DNA from 3 places in the Yersinia sp. KBS0713 genome. Region 2 is predicted to be linked to each of the others. Evidence: predicted binding sites of a transcription regulator. Region 2 holds the regulator's gene; each other region holds the start of a gene.

Region 1 (6,724 bases), 1.6 Mb from region 2:
CTCATCGGGATGCGTTCACTTGCTGCCTACCTGCAACATCAATGACCTTGGGGATAGTCTTCGGCCTTGAAGCTGCAGGGGTGTTAGCTACACTCACTCACCCGAATCACTTACTGATGTAAGCTCATCGGGATGCGTTCACTTGCTGCCTACCTGCAACATCAATGACCTTGGGGATAGTCTTCGGCCTTGAAGCTGCAGGGGTGTTAGCTACACTCACTTACCCGAATCACTTACTGATGTAAGCTCATCGGGATGCGTTCACTTGCTGCCTACCTGTAACATCAATGACCTTGGGGATAGTCTTCGGCCGGGGCATTGCTCTATTTTCGTTAAGTCATTGAATCAGGCAAGATGCCTGACAGGATTGAGGCGATAGGATATTAGCGTATGAAACAACTTTATTGGAACATCTGCGGTGAAGGCGATCGCGATCTTGTGCTGTTGCACGGATGGGGGCTGAACGCGGGAGTGTGGCATTGCATCATTGATCGACTCTCCCCGCATTTTCGACTGCACTTAGTGGACCTTCCCGGTTATGGGCGCAGCAAAGAGTTTGGGGCGATGTCATTGCCTGAGATGGCCGCTACTGTTTTACAGCAAGCGCCACAACAGGCCTTGTGGCTGGGTTGGTCAATGGGCGGGCTGGTTGCCAGCCAGATAGCGTTGAGCCATCCAGAGCGCGTTGGTGGGCTGATCACGGTCTCTTCCTCACCCTGTTTTACCGCCGATAATGAATGGCCGGGTATCAGGCCAGAAGTGTTGGCTGGCTTCGAGCAGCAACTTAGCGAGGATTTTCAGCGCACGGTTGAGCGCTTTTTGGCGTTGCAGACTTTGGGAACGGAAAGTGCGCGGCAGGATGCCCGCTTATTGAAAGCGGTGGTGCTGCAACACCAGATGCCGGAGGTGGAGGTGCTGACCGGCGGGTTGGAAATTTTGCGCACCACTGATTTGCGGGAAGCGCTGAGCGCGTGCAGTCTGCCATTTTTGCGTATTTATGGTTATCTGGATGGGCTGGTGCCGCGCAAAGTGGCGTTGTTGTTAGATAGCGCATGGCCGCGCACGCAATCTGTGGTGATGAAAGGGGCCGCACATGCGCCATTTGTCTCTCATCCTGATGATTTTTCAAATTTAATTTTGGAGTTCGCACAACAACATCAGTGCTAAAACGGCGAGTAGTATCTTGGCTCACTGTTCAAGGTCGCATCATCGGGGTTTGTCAGTTGGCTGAGATGCCCGTCTGGGCATTTTTTCCCAAGATTAATGCTGATCTTTTAACTGATAAATCGCGGTATGGCATTGATTCTGCCCCTCAGGGCAACTTTTGCAACTGCCGGTCAGACACCCGCTATTATCTTGCTCAATACGTTCAATTTTGCCCATCGCCGTCAATCTCTCCAGCATCGCCTCAACCAGCGGTAACGGCGCTGCCAATTGTTGGCTGAGCTGATGGGCGTCCGCGCTGCCACTGAGGGCGATTGCATCGCGTAGTTGCAGTAAGCTTGCCATAGCACCTCCTCTTTTAGGCCAAACGGCCGTTAATGGCGATCATCGGTTAATGGCAGTCACTGCCTGAGCTTTGGCAACAACTGGCCGGGGTGCTGCTCTGTAATCTCATGGTGACTCGACTGCGCGCCCGCCGTAAGCCAAATAGAATCAGCGCATTAACCACAATCACTAATGTAATGATAGTTAGGCTCTGCTGTGGATGTTCGCGGAAAGTGGCTGCCTGATAGAACAGGGTTGCCAGTGAGTAAGCCACATTCAGCCCCCACAGAATCGAGAAGGTCATCCAGCCACGGCTGGTTTCACGCGCAATCGCCCCCATCACCGAGACACAAGGCACATACAGCAGCACAAATATCAGGTAGCTATAGGCGGCAATACTGGAGCCAAATTTGCTGCTCATCATGCCCATTGAACCGGCCGCCATTTCGCCATCACCTTTGCTGGCTTCAATCGGGTTAGATAACACACTGAGACTAAAGGTATCTTTTAACCCCTGCCAGGTGGTTTGCGCTGCGCCACCCAGTTCAGCCAGCAGGTTGAAGTTCTCTGCGTCAAAAGGCTGATTCTTGATCTGCTCAGCGGTGTAGAGGGTATTGAGTGTCCCCACCACCACCTCTTTGGCCATCGCACCTGTCACTAGCCCGACGGTGGCTTGCCAGTTATCACTATGCACCCCCATTGGCGTGAGTAAGGGCGTTAGCACTTTACTGACCGAGGCCAGCGCCGAGTCATTGATGCTATCCACCGCTTTGCCGCTGAAGGAGAAGCTATTCAGGCCGCCAATGAAGATACTGGCGATAACAATGACTTTCCCCGCCCGCAGGACAAAACCTTTCAGCCGCTGCCAGGTTTGCAATAACAAGCTTTTCAGATGAGGGACATGGTAAACCGGCAGCTCCATGACAAAGGGGGAAGCTTCACCGCGCATAATGGTGTATTTCAGCACCAGCCCGGTGAGAATGGCGACCGCGATACCCAACAGGTAGAGAGAGAAGACAATGCTAGCCCCCTCCTGCCCGAAGAAGGCGGCAGCGAAGACGGCAAAAATCGCCAGCCGCGCCCCACAGGACATAAAGGGTGCCATCATGATGGTAATCAGGCGCTCACGTTGTGCATCCAGTGTGCGTGCGCCCATAATGGAGGGCACGTTGCAGCCGAAGCCGACAATCAGTGGCACGAAGGATTTACCCGGTAATCCCAGCGCTTGCATTAAGCGGTCCATCACAAAGGCGGCGCGGGCCATATAGCCGGAGTCTTCCAAAAAGGAGAGAAACAGATACATCATGCCAATTTGCGGTACTAACGGCAGCACGGTATTAATCCCACCCCCCACGCCTTGGGCGAGGAAGATAGTGAGCCACTGCGGGAAATGCAGAGTATAACCGACCCATTGCAGCCCCTGAATAAAGATAGCCGCCGAGCCGATATCAAATATTGGCTGCAATGCGCCACCGATATTGATGGCCAATACGAACATTAGATACATCACAAACAGAAATATCGGGACACCTAACCAGCGGTTAAGGATCACCTTATCCAGCGCTTGCGTCAGGCGATTGGGTTCCGCCTGTTGCGAGTTGCCGACCATATCGCAGATGCGGGCAATGCTTTGATAGCGGGCATCGGCAATCACCAATTCCGGGTCTTCGTGCTGCTGCTCTCGCAGATTATTACGCGCCTGCTCAACCATCGAGGGGGCAATATTCGCGCGGGCTAAACTGTAGATATCACCTTCCAATATTTGCAGCGCGAGCCAGCGGCGCTGCTGCTCGGGCCAGGATTCAGGCATGGCCTGTACCAGCTTATCCACCTCATTGAGTAGCACGGCTGGATAGTTAACCAGTGCCTTGAAGGTGGCGGGCTGAAACTCATCAATACTACTTTTTAATTCATTGATGCCATGCCCACGGGTGGATACCAGTGGAATGACTGGGCAGCCTAATTGCTGCGATAACGCATTGATATCAATCTCGATATGCTGGCTTTTGGCAATATCCAGCATATTGAGTGCCACAATGCAGGGGATACCCAACTCGACCAATTGCAGTGTGAGATAGAGATTGCGCTCCAGATTCGCCGCGTCAATCACATTAATCAGCAGGTCAGCTTCGCCGCTCAGGATGTAGTGGCAGGCAATTTGCTCATCCAGCGAGGTTTGCTCGGAGATGGTCGTCAGAGAGTAAGTCCCCGGCAGGTCAACCAAGGTCACCTGATGCTGTGGGGTGGTGAAGTGGCCCTCTTTGCGCTCGACAGTGACCCCGGCCCAGTTACCTACCCGTTGACGGGCGCCGGTTAACTGGTTGAAAAGGGTGGTTTTACCCGCATTGGGATTGCCGATCAGGCCGATTGTGAGTGCTTTCATGATCCAACGTGTATCAGTAAATTTAAATTGAGCGGCAGCAAGGCATTTTCACCCGCCACAAGGCAGAAAAATAAGCAGGTGACCTGAGCTCTAGGGTTGTAGATCCAGTGTTAGCAGGTCTAAATCTTTTTTGCGGACCACCAGACTGACCCGACGGGTCTCTATCTGGATGGGGTCACCTAAGGGCGCGAGACGAACAACATTAAATGAGGAGCCGGGTAACATACCCAGTGATAACAATTTCTGCCGGTAAGCCGGGCTGATTTCAGGTGAGAAGCCGACTATTTTGTAGGAACGCTGCGGAATAAGATGCATAGGAGCCTCTTGATATATCGTTATTGGCTTACCAGAGTTCAGAGTAATGGTGATCTAAAAACTAATTGATAGAATAATGATAGTAATAATCGTTTTCATATTCAACTAACAGCAAATAATCAAAAGTAAATATTCGTTACGATTCTATTTTTAGAATTAATTAGTCTGATTTCTATTTGTGCCTGTTTTACCATCAAACCGCCGTGATCGCAAATGCGAATGATGAGTTAAATCAGTTAACTAAATGTTCTCTCCCGCACTGGCGCTACCGCTGCGTAACATAATTAGTCCGCTCTATTTTTAACTGAATAATATGTTCATTTTAATTAACCTACAGAATGCCATGGTAATTATTGATAATTTGAGGGTAATACCGGATGGAATTAAGTGTCATGTTAAGTGGGTTGTTAAATAAGTTCGGTTAATTGGTGATTCAAGCAGGTAACATGTAGCAAGATGAATGGCCTGCTAATTAATTTAAAAGATAAGTCCACGGTGTTATAGAAGAAAATAATATGAGAATAGGCGGCTACCACCGAGTGGGCACCCGTCGGGAGTGAGAGAAAGGGCCACCGATGTGACCCTGAGGTCATTAACAAAGCCGCCTGAGCGGAGAGAACAGGCAGATCGTAAAGACGCCGTAAATCCCTCCCTGGAGGCTCGAGCCGCGCCCTCCCTGGCGCGGACGCTTTACTCTTCTGCCTATCCTCACCGTTATCGATCAAGTCATCAGAGTTTGTCAGTAGTCTGAGGGCCACCGATGTGGCCCTGAGTAGACAAATCAGCGTTTTTTAAATGCCGCCGCCAGTGCATCGCTCATCGCGCTGTTGCCGCTTGAGCTACTCTCGGCGCGCCCTTTGGCTGATGGGCGACTATTGGGTTCATTGCTACTCCGTGGGCGGCTGGCACCACGGTTATCACTATTGGTGGTGGCGCGGCTTTCACCACTATTACCACGGCGCGAACCACTCTCACCCGGCTGCTCATCAAGACGCATGGTCAGGGCAATACGTTTACGCTGCAAATCCACTTCCATCACTTTCACTTTGACGATATCACCCGCTTTCACCACTTTATGCGGATCATCGACAAACTTATCTGCCAGTGACGAGATATGCACCAAACCATCCTGATGAACACCGATATCCACAAAGGCACCAAAATTGGTCACGTTAGTGACCGAGCCTTCGAGGATCATCCCGGGAGTCAGATCATTCATCGTTTCCACGCCTTCGGCAAAGGTCGCCGTTTTAAATTCCGGGCGCGGGTCACGGCCCGGTTTTTCCAGCTCGCGCAGGATATCGGTGACCGTCGGGACACCAAAACGTTCGGTGGTGAAATCACGGGCGTTGAGATTGCGCAGTGCGGCGGCATTCCCCATTAAATCCTGCAAAGCTTGCTCGGTGGCGGCCAAAATGCGCTCAACTACTGGGTAAGCTTCCGGATGCACAGTGGATGCGTCCAGCGGGTTATCGCCGTGATTGATACGTAGGAAGCCGGCACACTGCTCGAAGGCTTTTGGCCCAAGGCGGCTGACTTTTAGTAATTGCTCACGGTTATGGAAGCGGCCATTCTCATCACGCCAGTTAACGATATTTTGCGCCATCATGCGGGTCAGGCCGGCAACGCGGGTCAGCAATGGCACCGACGCGGTATTTAAGTCCACCCCCACGGCGTTTACGCAGTCCTCCACCACCACGTCCAGCTTTTTCGCCAGTTGGCTTTGGCTGACATCGTGCTGATACTGACCGACCCCGATGGATTTCGGATCAATTTTGACCAGTTCAGCCAGTGGATCTTGTAACCGGCGGGCAATCGAAACAGCGCCACGGATGGAGACGTCCAGATCCGGGAACTCCAGCGCCGCTAATTCAGAGGCGGAGTAAACCGAGGCACCCGCTTCGCTGACAATCACTTTTTGCGCGGTGACCGCCGGATACTGCTGTTGCAGCTCAGTAAAGAAGCGCTCGGTTTCCCGCGATGCTGTGCCGTTGCCGATAGCCACCAGTTCAACCTGATGCTTCATGCACAGGGCGGCCACAGTGGCGGCGGCTTTGGCGGCCTGCCCGGTGTGAGGGTAGATGGTATCGTAGGCGACCAGCTTGCCGGTGGCGTCCACCACGGCCACTTTCACCCCAGTACGCAACCCCGGATCGAGGCCCATGGTGGCGCGCATCCCAGCCGGTGCGGCCATCAGTAGATCTTGCATGTTACGGGCAAACACGTTGATGGCTTCGTCTTCGGCCCGCTCGCGCAGGGTGCTCATCAACTCGGTTTCCAGATGCATCAGCACCTTGATGCGCCATGTCCAGTTAACCACTGCTTTGCGCCAGGTGTCGGCGGGGGCGCTATTTAACCGCAGATCCAGATGATTGATGATGATCTGCTCACCCTGACTCTCGCGTGGGGGTTCGTCAAACTGCGGATCAGGGTTCAATGCTAACTGCAACACGCCCTCATTACGGCCACGGAACATTGCCAATGCGCGGTGAGAAGGTACTTGGGAGATAGGCTCATGGTGATCAAAGTAGTCGCGGA
Region 2 (6,724 bases):
TGGGCATCTTGCAACCAAGTAATGATAACTCTGACCAACACCGGGGATGAGATCAAAGGCCGGGATTGGGCCATTTACTTCCACAGCATTCGCCAAATTCTGACGGTAGATAACGATCAATTCAGCATCACACACCTGACCGGTGACCTGCATAAAATTGAACCTACGGCTAAATTCGCCGGTTTTCCTGCCAATCAGGCGGTTGAAATCCCGATAACGGGTGAATATTGGCAGCTGTTTGCCACTGACTTTATGCCGCGCTGGTATGCCACCTCCGGCGATGCGAAACCCAAGGTGCTGAAAAGTACCGACACTGAAGATATCAACGAATATCTAACCCAATTTACGGGCGATCAGTGGAAACGTACCAAAGATGACAATAACGTGCTGATGACGCCGGAGTCCCGTTTCGTCAAAAATGAAGCGGTGAAAACATTAACGGCAGCAAACCTACGCGGGCAGATTATTCCGACGCCAATGGAGGTCAAAATTCATCCGCAAGACGTGAATTTGAGCCAGGGCGTGGCACTGGATCTGAGCGCTTTACCTAAACCGGCTGCCGAGGTGGTACAGCAGCGTTTCGAATTACTCGGCCTGAAACTGAACGCCACGGGCTTCCCGATAAAAACCTCGATTCAACCGGCGGTGTTTAAAGGCGACTTAGCGGTTTCCGGTGCCTATGAGCTGAAAATTGGTGACAAAGGCGCACAGGTCATTGGTTTTGATCCCTCCGGTGTGTTCTATGGTTTGCAATCAATCCTCTCTTTAGTGCCCACTGACGGCAGCCAAAAAATCGCCACGCTAGACGCAAAAGATGCCCCGCGCTTTGAATACCGTGGTCTCTTCCTCGATGTTGGCCGTAACTTCAAAACCAAAGAGGCGGTGCTGCGTTTACTGGACCAGATGGCCGCCTACAAGCTGAACAAATTCCACTTCCATCTAAGCGACGATGAGGGTTGGCGCATTGAGATCCCAGGCCTGCCAGAGTTAACCGATGTGGGCAGCAAACGTTGTCACGACTTGACTGAAAACAGCTGTTTGTTGCCGCAGCTGGGGTCTGGCCCGGATAGCAGTAATCTGGGGAGCGGCCATTTCACCCGCGATGACTACATCGAGATCCTGAAATACGCCCAAGCGCGCCAGATTGATGTTATTCCTGAAATTGACATGCCAGCCCATGCTCGTGCCGCGGTCGTTTCCATGGAGGCCCGCTACAACAATCTGATGAAGCAGGGTAAAGAGAAAGAGGCTAATGAATTCCGCCTGCTGGATCCTACCGATGACTCCAACACCACCTCGGTGCAGTTCTATGAGCGCAAAAGTTATCTGAACCCATGTCTGGACTCCTCTAAGCGCTTTGTCGATAAAGTGATTGGCGAAATGGCTCAGATGCACAAAGAGGCTGGTATGCCGCTGACCACCTGGCACTTTGGCGGTGATGAGGCGAAAAATATCCGTCTGGGGTCGGGGTTCCAGGACAAAAACGGCCCAATTGAGCCGGGCAAAGGCATCATTGATAAGAGTGTTGAAGATAAGCCATGGGCCAAGTCGCAGGTCTGTCAAGAGATGGTCAAGCAGGGCAAAGTTCAGGATGTGGAGCATCTCTCCAGCTACTTCGCCATTGAAGTGAGTAAATTGGTTAATGCCCATGGCATCGAAAAAATGCAAGCGTGGCAGGATGGCTTGAAGGATGCCAAAGACGCGAAAGAGTTTGCGACCAAACGTGTTGGTGTCAACTTCTGGGACACCCTGTTCTGGGGCGGTGCCGACTCAATCAATGATTGGGCCAATAAAGGCTACGAAGTGGTGGCGTCCAACCCGGATTATGTCTACTTCGACATGCCGTATGAAGTTAACCCGAGCGAACGTGGCTACTACTGGGCAACCCGCTTTAATGACGAGGAGAAAGTGTTCAGTTTCGCCCCAGACAACATGCCGCAAAACGCCGAAACCTCTGTTGATCGCGATGGTAATCACTTCAGTGCGAAGAGCGACAAGCCATGGCCTGGTGTGCACGGTATCTCCGGTCAGTCGTGGAATGAAACTGTCCGTACCGATGAGCAGATGGAGTACATGATCTTCCCACGGGCATTACCGCTGGCGGAGCGCGCCTGGCATCGTGCGTCATGGGAGCAAGATTATCAAGCGGGTCGGGAGTACAGAGGCGGCGAGACGCATCTGGTGGATACCAAGGCGTTGGACACTGATTGGCAGCGTTTTGCCAACATTATGGGTCAACGTGAACTGGCGAAACTGGATAAAGCGGGCATCGCTTACCGGCTGCCGGTACCGGGAGCACGAGTGGTCGCGGGTCTATTGGAGGCTAATATCTCCTTACCGGGCTTGATTATCCAGTACTCCACTGATGGTGGTAAGCAATGGCAGCAGTATGATGCCAAAGTGCAACCTAAAGTCAGTGGTGATGTAATGATCCGCTCAACCAGCCCGGATGGTAAACGTCATAGCCGGGCCGAGCCAGTTAAAGTCTGATGATGGGTTTCAAATCGCTGTGTCTGTTGTTATCTGCTGTTTACCCTGTTTTGTGGTAAACAAAATTAAGTGAAGTTGAGTTGATGGTTTTCCCCCGGCTTGCCGGGGTTTTTTTCAGTGCTTAAAATCTTTATAAGATCAATGCGATAATGCGGCATTATCTTTTATCGTGCGCAGACTCGTTTTCACGGCAATCGCCGGATTCACAGTGGCCGTACAGATAGAGACTGTGATTGGTCAGCTTGATACCGTGTTGCTTAGAAATTTCACGTTGAAGAGTTTCAATCGCTTCATTGCTAAACTCGATCACTTTGCCACAATCCAGGCAAATCAGGTGATCGTGATGATGTTGCTGCGTCAACTCAAAGACTGATTTACCGCCTTCGAAATTGTGGCGGGTCACAATACCGGCATCGTCAAATTGATTCAGTACGCGGTAAACCGTCGCCAGACCAATCTCTTCACCGATATCGATCAGCTTTTTATAAAGATCTTCCGCGCTGACGTGGTGGCACGCCGGATCTTGCAACACTTCCAGAATCTTCAGCCGGGGCAGTGTTACTTTAAGGCCAGCGTTTTTTAAGGCTTTGTTGTTGTCAGTCATGCGGATTCAGTCCTGTTACTATCGATTCAAATTAAGGCTGTTCAGCCTATGACATCCGTGGCGTAATAATTACAATTACGTCTCATTATAGAACTGCTCGCCCCAAATGAAAACCGTGGTTGTTAACAAAGATATAATTGCACACTTTGCCAGATTAATCATGCGGTGTATTGATGAATGGGGGTGTAGCATCATTTTAGTTTATGTTCGCTAGCGATAACGTTAAAAAGTTGTAGCGACTTATTTTTATTTTTCACGAATGAAGATGTGGATCTGTGGGCTGCTTAACAGAGAAGGGTGAAAGGGATGAAAAGCAACGAAAACGCTGGGCGATGCTCAATACACCACAGCGTTTTCGGGATGGCGTATTAGCCGGTGATTTCAGACAAATTCATCTCTTCACTGATCTGTTTTACCCAAGCATCAACACGTTCATTCGTCAGTTCCGGTTGGCGATCTTCATCAATGGCTAAACCGATAAAGTGATCATCATCAGCCAGGCCCTTGGAGGCCTCGAAGTGGTAACCGGCTGTTGGCCAGTGACCGACAATCGCGGCACCACGTGGTTCGATGATGTCGCGCACGGTGCCCATCGCATCACAGAAATACTCTGCGTAGTCCTCCTGATCACCGCAACCGAATAGGGCAACCAGCTTGCCGTTGAAATCGATCTCTTCTAGTGTCGGGAAGAAATCATCCCAGTCACATTGTGCTTCGCCGTAATACCAAGTTGGGATACCGATCAGCAGGATATCGAAGGCTTCTAAATCTTCTTTGCTGCTTTTGGCAATGTCGTGAACCTCAGCAACATCTTTGCCCAGTTGCTTTTGGATCATCTTGGCAATGTTTTCGGTATTGCCAGTATCGCTGCCAAAGAAAATGCCTACAGTCGCCATATAACTTAATACCTTATAAATTCAAATATTTATGCAGATTATTGCGCTTTCTGCCCAATAATATAACACATTTCATAGCGCAGCATCATGCCAGAAAACCCTGCCGGGCGGGTATCAAGTTTATGCGATATTAAATTTTTGTGAGTTGCTCAACCTTATAACCTCATTGCCGATAACCGTTGTGTAACCGCAAGGTTGCAATTAGCGGTGCCAGGGGGAAACCGTCAGATGAAAATTTGCCGGAAAGGAGTTGTCGTTAGCTGTATGGAACGTCCTTTATTGCTTTTCGGTCATCAAATAACACCAGAGTCTCTAACGGTAACCATCCGATATATAAGGGGAACGAACATGCAGTTTTTAAAAAATATTACTATCAGAGCAGCGCTATTATGGGTGCTTGGCGCCTTTTGCCTGCTCTGGGGCGGCGTATCTGCCTATACATTGTTATCACTGAATCAACTCACACAATCATCTAACGCGAATACGGTGTTGGTTGAGAATATGAATTTAGTTAATCAGGGGACGGATCAATATTTCCGCATGGTGACCCGTCTTGCCCGCGCAGTCGATTATCGCCAAAGCGGTAACCTGGCCGATGCGGATAAAGAGCTAAAATCGTCCAGTGCCGCGCTGGAAAATCTGAAGAAAAGACTCGCCGAGTTTAAAGCTATCGACCATGCACAGATTGATCCTGCTTTAGTCGCTGGAGTGATTGATGGATGGAGTGGATTAATTGAGCAGGGGGTGATGCCGCTTTATCAGGCCGCAATGGATAACAATATCGCTGCTTATCAAGATCTGGCGAAAAAAACGGTGCCTGCATTAAGCCGCCAATATGGCGCGGTTGCCGAGGGTTTTAATCAGGCGGCTTCAAAGGCCATTGGCGTGGCGAAAGTGCAATTCTCGCAACTGACAAAAGTGAGCAGCATAACACTTATCTCTGCATTGGTGGCCGGCCTGGTGATTTTACTGGCTACTGACCGCTACCTATTGGCCAATCTGGTGCGTCCGCTGGATGAGATCCGTGCGCATTTTCGGGTTATTGCTTCCGGTCAGCTTGGGCAGCCTATCGTCGATTTTGGGCGTAACTGCGTTGGGCAGCTATTCCCGCTATTGCGCGATGTGCAAACCAGTTTGGTCAATACCGTAGAGGCTATCCGTAGCAGTACGGATGGGATTTATCACGGCGCGGCCGAAATTTCTGCGGGCAATACCGATTTGTCGTCTCGCACCGAGCAGCAGGCCGCCGCACTGGAAGAGACGGCAGCTAGCATGGAGCAGTTAACCGCGACCGTAAAACATAATGCTGATAATGCGCATCACGCCAGTCAACTGGCGGCGAGTGCCTCCATCACGGCGAAAAAAGGCGGGGCGCTGGTGGCTGACGTGGTGCACACCATGGATGAGATCTCTGCCAGTTCGCGCAAAATCGCGGATATTACCACCGTGATTAACAGTATTGCTTTCCAGACCAATATCTTGGCGTTGAATGCCGCAGTTGAAGCGGCCAGAGCGGGTGAGCAGGGCCGTGGTTTTGCGGTGGTCGCCAGTGAAGTGCGTAATTTGGCACAGCGCAGTGCGCAGGCGGCGAAAGAGATTGATGGCTTGATTACCGAGTCGGTCAACCGAGTGAAAAGTGGGTCGGCATTGGTGGAGAGTGCCGGTGTCACCATGGATGAAATCGTTCGTTCGATCACTAATGTAACCGACTTAATGGGAGAGATAGCCTCGGCTTCTGATGAGCAAAGTAAGGGCATTAGTCAGGTTGGGCAAGCGGTGGCAGAGATGGACAGCGTGACCCAGCAGAATGCTGCTTTGGTGCAGGAAGCTTCGCGTGCTGCGGCTTCATTGGAAGAGCAGGCGACGCAGCTAAACCGAGCAGTGGCGGTATTTAAATTACAATCAGATGATGCGCGGGCAAAACCAGCAGTGAAACCTCGGGCGAATCCATTAAAACTGGCACCTGTCGCTGCCAAGGCAGACAGCAACGCCAACTGGGAAACTTTCTAGGAATAGCGGCGTGGCGTAAGGGATTACGCCACGCCGTGGTGGTAACTGATAGGGTTAAAACCCCTCTTGATCATGGGCTAATTGAGCCAGTAACATCTGTTCAATCAGTTCACTGCGGCTGATGTTACGCTGCTCAGCAAGGCTGTTGAGAGCATCGACGGCATCGGCATTAATCTTCAGTTCCACGCGTCGTAAGCCACGTACTTTATCGCGCCGTAGTTGATTTCGCTTATTAATTCTAAGCTGTTCATCACGGGATAATGGGTTTGTTTTCGGGCGCCCCGGACGGCGTTCATCTGCGAACAGATCCAGCGTCGTGCGATCCGTTTGTTCTTTTGCCATAGGTCGCGGTACTACAAGGGAGTGACATCAGAAAGCGTGGCGTAGCCTTTCTTGATGATTTGGTTTACACATTCCAAGCTTAGAACATAGATAGAACGCATTGAATAACCTCTATGTCAGCAGCCTGAATTTGCATTTGCTGCCAAACACCGCAGCAAATTTATAGCGCGCCATAATACCCCAGCCAACCGAGCAACGACAATGCTTTACTGTGATTAGATTGGGCTAATTCGCTCTTTTTTGCACAATTTTTCCACAGGAAATACATTTCTTTTCCCCAGGGTATAATTTTTAATCAACATCCAAGGCGCGCTCTGTTTTTTTTATTCAGTGTGCTGTTTGGCCGCTGGATTATCATCAATAAAGCGGTGGATAGCTCGCA
Region 3 (6,724 bases), 1.2 Mb from region 2:
ATAATCAGATTAATAATATTTAATACTATCCCCTTGAATTACCTATTGATGATTAGATTTCGCCTTTACTTAAAGCTGCGATAAAAAGGGTAAGGGCGAAATAGCAGCGCGAGATTAATGCAGGAAGCAAAACGGGGCTAAATAGTATAGCGCGATTTGAAAAATGATTAGAGTGAAAAATAAACAAATAAAAAATTATATATTTTTTGCATTTTGATCGCGCGAAAGTTAAGAGTGTCATTATACTGTAATCATCTGGCGGTATTTTTCACACGGTGCATAGCTTAGGCTGTTGTTTATCACTGCGGGGATCGCTAATGGTAGAGTCCATGATTGGGCTGTTAAGACAAGACCAAAGTTTTACTCAAGCGACTCGCTGTGACGAGGGCTCCCCCTCCGACTCTCAATTTCCAGCACTACTGTCAGTCTCTACCCCTGATCTATTATCGCCAACATTTTTGTTCCCACTATTTATATCCCTTAAGACCCCCCGTTGCGATACTGTTTTCACTCCAGCTATTAGGCAGCTTGAGTGTTTACATGATACGCATTTTTCATTGGCTACTATTGGCTGCGAAGGAAGCCAAAACCTCATCCGTATGTGAAACATAATCGCGCAGGCAACTTCTGCTGCGGTAGGTGAAACAAACTGTAAGGTGCCACTATGGGAAGACAGAAAGCAGTGATCAAAGCTCGTCGTGAAGCAAAACGCGTCATTAGACGTGATTCACGTAGCCATCGTCAGCGTGAGGAAGAGAACGTGACATCGTTAGTGCAAATGGGCGGTGTTGAATCAATAGGTATGGCACGGGATAGCCGTGATACCTCCGTTATTCAGGCGCGTACGGAAGCTCAAGGTCATTACTTATCAGCCATAGACAGTAAACTGCTCATCTTCGCCACTGGTGAAGCGGGGTGTGGTAAAACCTTTATCAGCGCGGCCAAAGCCGCTGAAGCACTGATTCACAAAGAAGTTGATCGAATTATTGTAACGCGGCCTGTATTACAGGCGGATGAAGATCTGGGCTTCCTGCCCGGTGATATCTCGGAGAAATTCGCGCCTTACTTCCGCCCGGTGTATGACATTCTGTTACGCCGACTCGGCTCCTCTTTCATGCAATATTGTCTGCGTCCGGAAATTGGCAAAGTGGAAATTGCGCCATTTGCTTATATGCGAGGGCGTACCTTTGAGAATGCGGTGGTGATCCTCGATGAGGCACAAAACGTGACCGCCAGCCAAATGAAGATGTTTCTGACCCGTCTCGGTGAAAATGTCACGGTTATCGTAAATGGCGATATCACCCAATGCGACCTGCCGCGTGGTGTGAAATCAGGTCTTAGTGATGCGCTGGAGCGTTTCGCTGAGGATGAAATGATTGGCATTATCCGCTTTGACAAACAGGACTGTGTCCGCTCAGCGCTGTGCCAACACACATTGAATGCCTACTCATAACGCCAGTTTCTGAAGAGTTGACCCGATAAAAAAGGGCAAGCGCGATAAACGCTTGCCCTTTGCTTTCAATGAAAAAGCTGATAAATAGCCGCTACAGCATAATGGTCATCATGTAAGCGGCAAACAGTGCCAAATGGGCGGTGCCGTTCAAGACGTTGGTTCTGCCGGTGGAGAATGAGATCTGCGACAGAATCAGGACGCTGACCATCACCACGATATGTGGCGCTTCCAGACCAAAGGTCAACTCTTGCCCGGTCAGCACTGCTATTAGTGTCACCGCTGGAACGGTCAGTGAGATGGTCGCCAGCACTGAGCCGAAGAACAGGTTCATGGCGCGCTGCACCTGATTTGCCAGCACTGCTTTTAAAGCCCCCAAGCCTTCTGGAGAGAGGATCAGCAGGGCAATCAGGAAGCCTGTAAATTTGGCCGGTGCATTCAACTCAGTCAGCAGTGCTTCCAGTGGGTTAGCATCAAATTTGGTGACTGCAATCACCGCGACCAGATGAACCAACAACCAAAGTGTATGCCACAGGCTACTGTGAGACGACGGCTTACCGTGCGGGTCACTGGGATCATCACCTTCGTCTTCGTGTTCATAGACAAATAGATTTTGGTGCGTTTTGGTCTGGATCAGCAGGAAAACGCCATACATCGCCGCCGAAATGGCCGCGACAACCAGTGACTGTGCCACGGTAAAATTACCGCCGGGCAGGGTGCCGGGTAATACCAACACAATGATCGCCAGCGGAAAGATAGCCATCAGATATTGTTTGATACCCACCAAATTGACGTGCTGAGTGGCAAATTTACGCCCACCTAGCAGTAACGAGACACCCACCAATCCACCGATCACAATCATGATGATGGAGTAGAGTGTATCGCGCATCAACGCGGGGGCGGCATCGCCGGTTGCCATCATGGCCGAGATCAGGCTGACCTCAAGCACCACCACTGACAGACTGAGGATCAGAGAACCATAGGGTTCACCTAAGCGGTGTGCTAACACGTCGGCATGGCGAACCACGCTGAAAGCGCTGCTCAGAATACCCACCAGGGCAATCAGGTTGATAATGATAACGGCGGTGAAATTGCTGGTATTGCCCCAGATATTAAGAATAACCAGCGCAATAATGGGCAGAATAAGGGAGTATTCGTGATGGCGTGATTTAGATCGGCCAGGATCATTTTGCGACTTCATTTTGAGAAGGCTCCTGATAACTTTACTCTATTAAACGGGCATTACAGCCATTTAACGATAATTAAGCGCCATATTGCAGGCTAAGTAGCCTTAAGACTAACAAATAACAGGAAATTGTCGCAGAAAATTTACAAGGTTTTAACTGGGCATGGTCAAAAAAGAGCAAGAAAAAGGGGCGTCACCAGGTAATACCCCTTGATTTTTAGGGATTAATTGAGACTAATCGTCAATGTTGTCCATAACTTCGTGGCGTTTATGATGGTAGTCCTCTTCATTCAACCCTTCACGCCAGTAAGGGATGGCATAGAGTTGTTGGCGGTCACCACCTTTTTCACGGCGTAAATAGCGGCGTAACTGCACCACCAGACTATCTTCACCGGCAATCCAGAAGGCCGACTCTTCCATCGACAAATTCAGTGCGCAGAATTGGGTAATCACCTGCTGCGTTTTCTCGGTACCACCAATCACCCAACTGAGTTCAACAGCGGCAGGCTTGATCAGCTCCAGCACATCTTGTGGCGTATTCACACGAATAATGGCATGGCCTTTAGCATCAGCAGGCAGGGACTCCAGCAGTGCGGCAATGGCAGGGAGCGAAGAGGGATCGCCAACCAGATAGCGGTAAGTTGCCGCAGGCAGCAGAGTTTCAGGCCCACCGGGATTGGTGATGCCTAACCAGTCACCGGGCCTGGCATTGCGGGCAAAATTTACCGCCGGGCCACTGTGGTCATGGATAGCGAACTCAATATCTATCTCACATAACTCTGGGCGGATAGCCCGCACTGAGTAGGTGCGAACAATCGGGCGCACTTGTGCCGCTGGCCACACCGGGCCTTTCTCACCAAGCACCGGTAACTCCGGTTGCGTTTGACCCGCTAAAGGCAGAAATATCTTCAAATGCGCGCCACCACACTGTGGCGGATAGTTGTGCAAAGTGGGGCTAGCAAAGGTAATGCGGCGCAGATGAGGTGAGATATCCACCACTTTTTTCACCTGGACCAGGCGGGGCGGGGTTGGGCGATATTTGGGCTTTACTGCAGTAGATGTTGTGGTCACAGTTTATCCTGATTAGCGGCTGGCGGAGTATGCAGGCCATCAGCCAATATTGAGAGTAGCAATTAAAGCAATAAATCATGCCAATAATCAATAGTAATGATAACTATTATCAAAAAGAAGGATTATATTACCTTAAAAATAATAGGGCTGGGTTATAGCTGCAAGATAAAAACTTAACTTAATTACTGGGAAGAGATCCCGTGTCGTATTTAATTATTTATTTAAGTCGCGTGAACCAGATGATATATAACGGAGGTGTATTGGTTATTTCACATTTTATTATTTTTTATCATATAGTTAATGCTGGCTTGACTATTAAGTGGTTTTAATTTGATGGGTTATGATTTTAACTATAAGTTATTTTACCCCATACGTAATGGTTTTTTACACAAACACAAGGAGAGTTATCATGCCTAAGCAAAAGCTGCCTGAAGTTAATTATCTTATTGATGGTTATTTAGATGGACCTAAAGAAATAAGCCTTGGGGTATATACAATAATAGCCAACAAAAATAAGGAGGTTAAAATTCTGGTACCAGAAATTTCCAAGCTAGGAAGTGATAAAAAGAGAGTGCTGTTCTCTGATTTAAGCCACTTCTTAATTTCAAATTTTGATGATAATAACATTCCATCTACAATTATATTAGATAGTGATAAAATTACGGCTGATGGGGAAGTATTAGCCAGAAAGAGAGATGGTAAGTGGGTTAGTAACAAATCTGTGATAGAGCTTATTAAGCAACAGTGTTTCTATGATTTCTACACTAAAAACATTAACAACTCTAATGAGGGGATGAATAGTAATAACACCTATGGTATTAGATTATCACGGTATACGGACTCTTTATCAAAGCGTTATTTTAGTGATGTTATTAATAGATATATAAATATAGATCTATCCTCATATGAGGGTAGTAGTGCTGAAAATAAAAAGGTTATCCAGCAACATATAAAAATAATAAAGAATGCCATTTCTAACAGTTACACTAGGTTGGAAGAAGTGCCAGAAAGAATTGTTATAAAAAATAACCCATCAGATTCCACAATGCCATATATATATAGTAGAAGTGGAGATCTTTACCTGAGTAAAAAGCCGGATAGGAGTTATGTGTTCGAAAAAATTGATTTTTCTGCATATGAACACTCTTTAAGTGAGGAGTATCAACGGTTATCTGCCATAAAAAATCCAAATGCTAAAATTAAGAAAGAGATCGAGACGGTAAGCGAATTATATAAATTACTGTCTGAATACAATAAAAGCTCAATTGAGTTTTCAACCGGTAAGGCGAACGGGCAGCAACCTATTTCCTCGATAAATTATCTGATGCGGATTTTAGATAATATTTCATTATGGAGTAGAAGTAATAAGGTTATTATTGACTTATTAAGTGATGTTGAACGTTATAAAGAAAATATACTTCCAATGGGGAGTATTGATAGTGATTATTTTACCCATGATGCTGACACTTATCATCGGGAGTTAGGCGTGGATAGTGATCCTGTCTTAGCTGATAAATTATTTGAATTCGAGAGAAAACTGCAAATAGCAGAATCAGTTATTGATCAAGTGAGAGCTGACAAGGGGCAGAGTGAATCTTTGATTATCATTCACAAAGATGAGCTAGCTCCTTTTTTTTCAAAAAGTGATGGCTCAATAATTAAGTCTCTTGTACTTAAAGCTGCGACAGATAATGTAATAAATAAGTTATTTAAAGAGTATGTTAATACGATTAAGAAGGATCCTGCTCTCTCTCAGGGTAAAAATTGGATTACAGATATTCATAATAGTGACAAACAATTTAGTGACAGTTTAACCACTAAAATAGCTGAGCTACATCCTAAAAAAAATAAGCCTATTACTCGCTGGCCTTTACTGACAGAAAAAGTGGAAATAAATGAATATGCTAGGGTGACAAAATCAAATTATGAGTTTCAGATTATTTTTCAACTAAGCCACGATAAGTTGGTGGCAGATTCTGCCGTCAAGTTGGCAGGAAAACACCATCAGGGGGCAACTTCCGTCATTGTACAACTTGATGCTAATGGTTCGTATCGCACTTTTGGTGTGGATGCTGCTACTGGACTTTTTAATCTACTGGAGGAACATGCATTTATTGATCTGCTTAAACAGCGGGTCAATAATGGGAAAACGAAATTACGTTGGCAATTAGTCGGCCATGGTGAGGGGATAAAAAATCAGGAGTCAACAACGTTAGCCGGCCAACAACCTGATCAGTTGGCTAATAATCTGGGCCAATTTTATCGCAAATTACAGCAGCATCAGGTGGATATTAAGCCACAACAAATTAGCCTGGTGGGGTGTAAAATGACCGGGTTTGAGAATGTGCAGCAGAGTTTTGCTTATCAGTTTATGAAGGTGATGGGAAATAATGGAATTAAGTCAACACTTTCTGCGACAACCAAAGCGATAACTGTTGATCAAGAAGGGCATAAGCCTGTAGTGACTGCGAGAGAGGGTAATAGTCTTGTCACTAACAATGCAAAGGTTATCTTCAAATGGAGTGAGCAAGGGGAGATTGAACACCAATTTAAGGCCAAGAGCAAATTTGAGTATCATGAAAATATTAATAAGTTAAATTCATTAAGCGATAAGAATATTAATCAGCCAATACCAGAGTCATCGCCATCAATAAATAAAACTGTTGTTCATGAAGCATCAGCCACTAATAAGCTGGCTAAAATAGGTCCTAAAGTAGGTCGTGTGATGCAGGGTTATGGTGTTATTTCTGCTCTAAGGCAGGTTGCGGATTATAACCGACGAGTTAATAGTGGCGAGTTACCTCCCGAGCAAATTGCACAGATGGAGCAGGATTTAGCCTTAACCTTCGGCGCAATAGTCAGTGATTTCTCCATTGATGGTGCTCAATATGGGCTTAATAGCAAATTAGGGCAAGGGTTACTGAAACATAGTAAAGTTGCAGCAGGCGCGCGCGTTGGTATGCCTGTACTATCAGCGCTCAGTAGCTGTTTTGATATTTATCAGGCCTATAATGCAT

What was found. The regulator Fur, encoded in region 2, represses iron uptake genes when iron is present. The targets are predictions, from matches to a motif close to ATAATAATGAGAACNACTATCAA.
Positions count from the first base shown of each region.
Region 1: a site for Fur is predicted at 4,263-4,285, ahead of feoA (ferrous iron transporter A). Genes of this name have one in related genera too.
Region 3: a site for Fur is predicted at 3,798-3,820, ahead of FFE93_RS08975 (siderophore-interacting protein). Genes of this name have one in related genera too.

Region 1 is NZ_CP042173.1:172,595-179,318, forward strand. It holds gene bioH (pimeloyl-ACP methyl ester esterase BioH) at 391-1,167, shown strand; gene FFE93_RS00710 (FeoC-like transcriptional regulator) at 1,261-1,509, opposite strand; gene feoB (Fe(2+) transporter permease subunit FeoB) at 1,556-3,871, opposite strand; gene feoA (ferrous iron transporter A) at 3,962-4,186, opposite strand; gene FFE93_RS00725 (Tex family protein) at 4,968-6,724, opposite strand, start outside.
Region 2 is NZ_CP042173.1:3,125,453-3,132,176, reverse strand. It holds gene FFE93_RS14880 (beta-N-acetylhexosaminidase) at 1-2,490, shown strand, start outside; gene fur (ferric iron uptake transcriptional regulator) at 2,648-3,094, opposite strand; gene fldA (flavodoxin FldA) at 3,463-3,990, opposite strand; gene FFE93_RS14865 (methyl-accepting chemotaxis protein) at 4,339-6,000, shown strand; gene ybfE (LexA regulated protein) at 6,055-6,342, opposite strand; gene ybfF (esterase) at 6,666-6,724, opposite strand, start outside.
Region 3 is NZ_CP042173.1:1,919,128-1,925,851, forward strand. It holds partial or broken gene FFE93_RS21935 (hypothetical protein) at 318-605, shown strand; gene phoH (phosphate starvation-inducible protein PhoH) at 665-1,453, shown strand; gene chaA (sodium-potassium/proton antiporter ChaA) at 1,545-2,651, opposite strand; gene FFE93_RS08975 (siderophore-interacting protein) at 2,871-3,707, opposite strand; gene FFE93_RS08980 (C80 family cysteine peptidase) at 4,117-6,724, shown strand, end outside.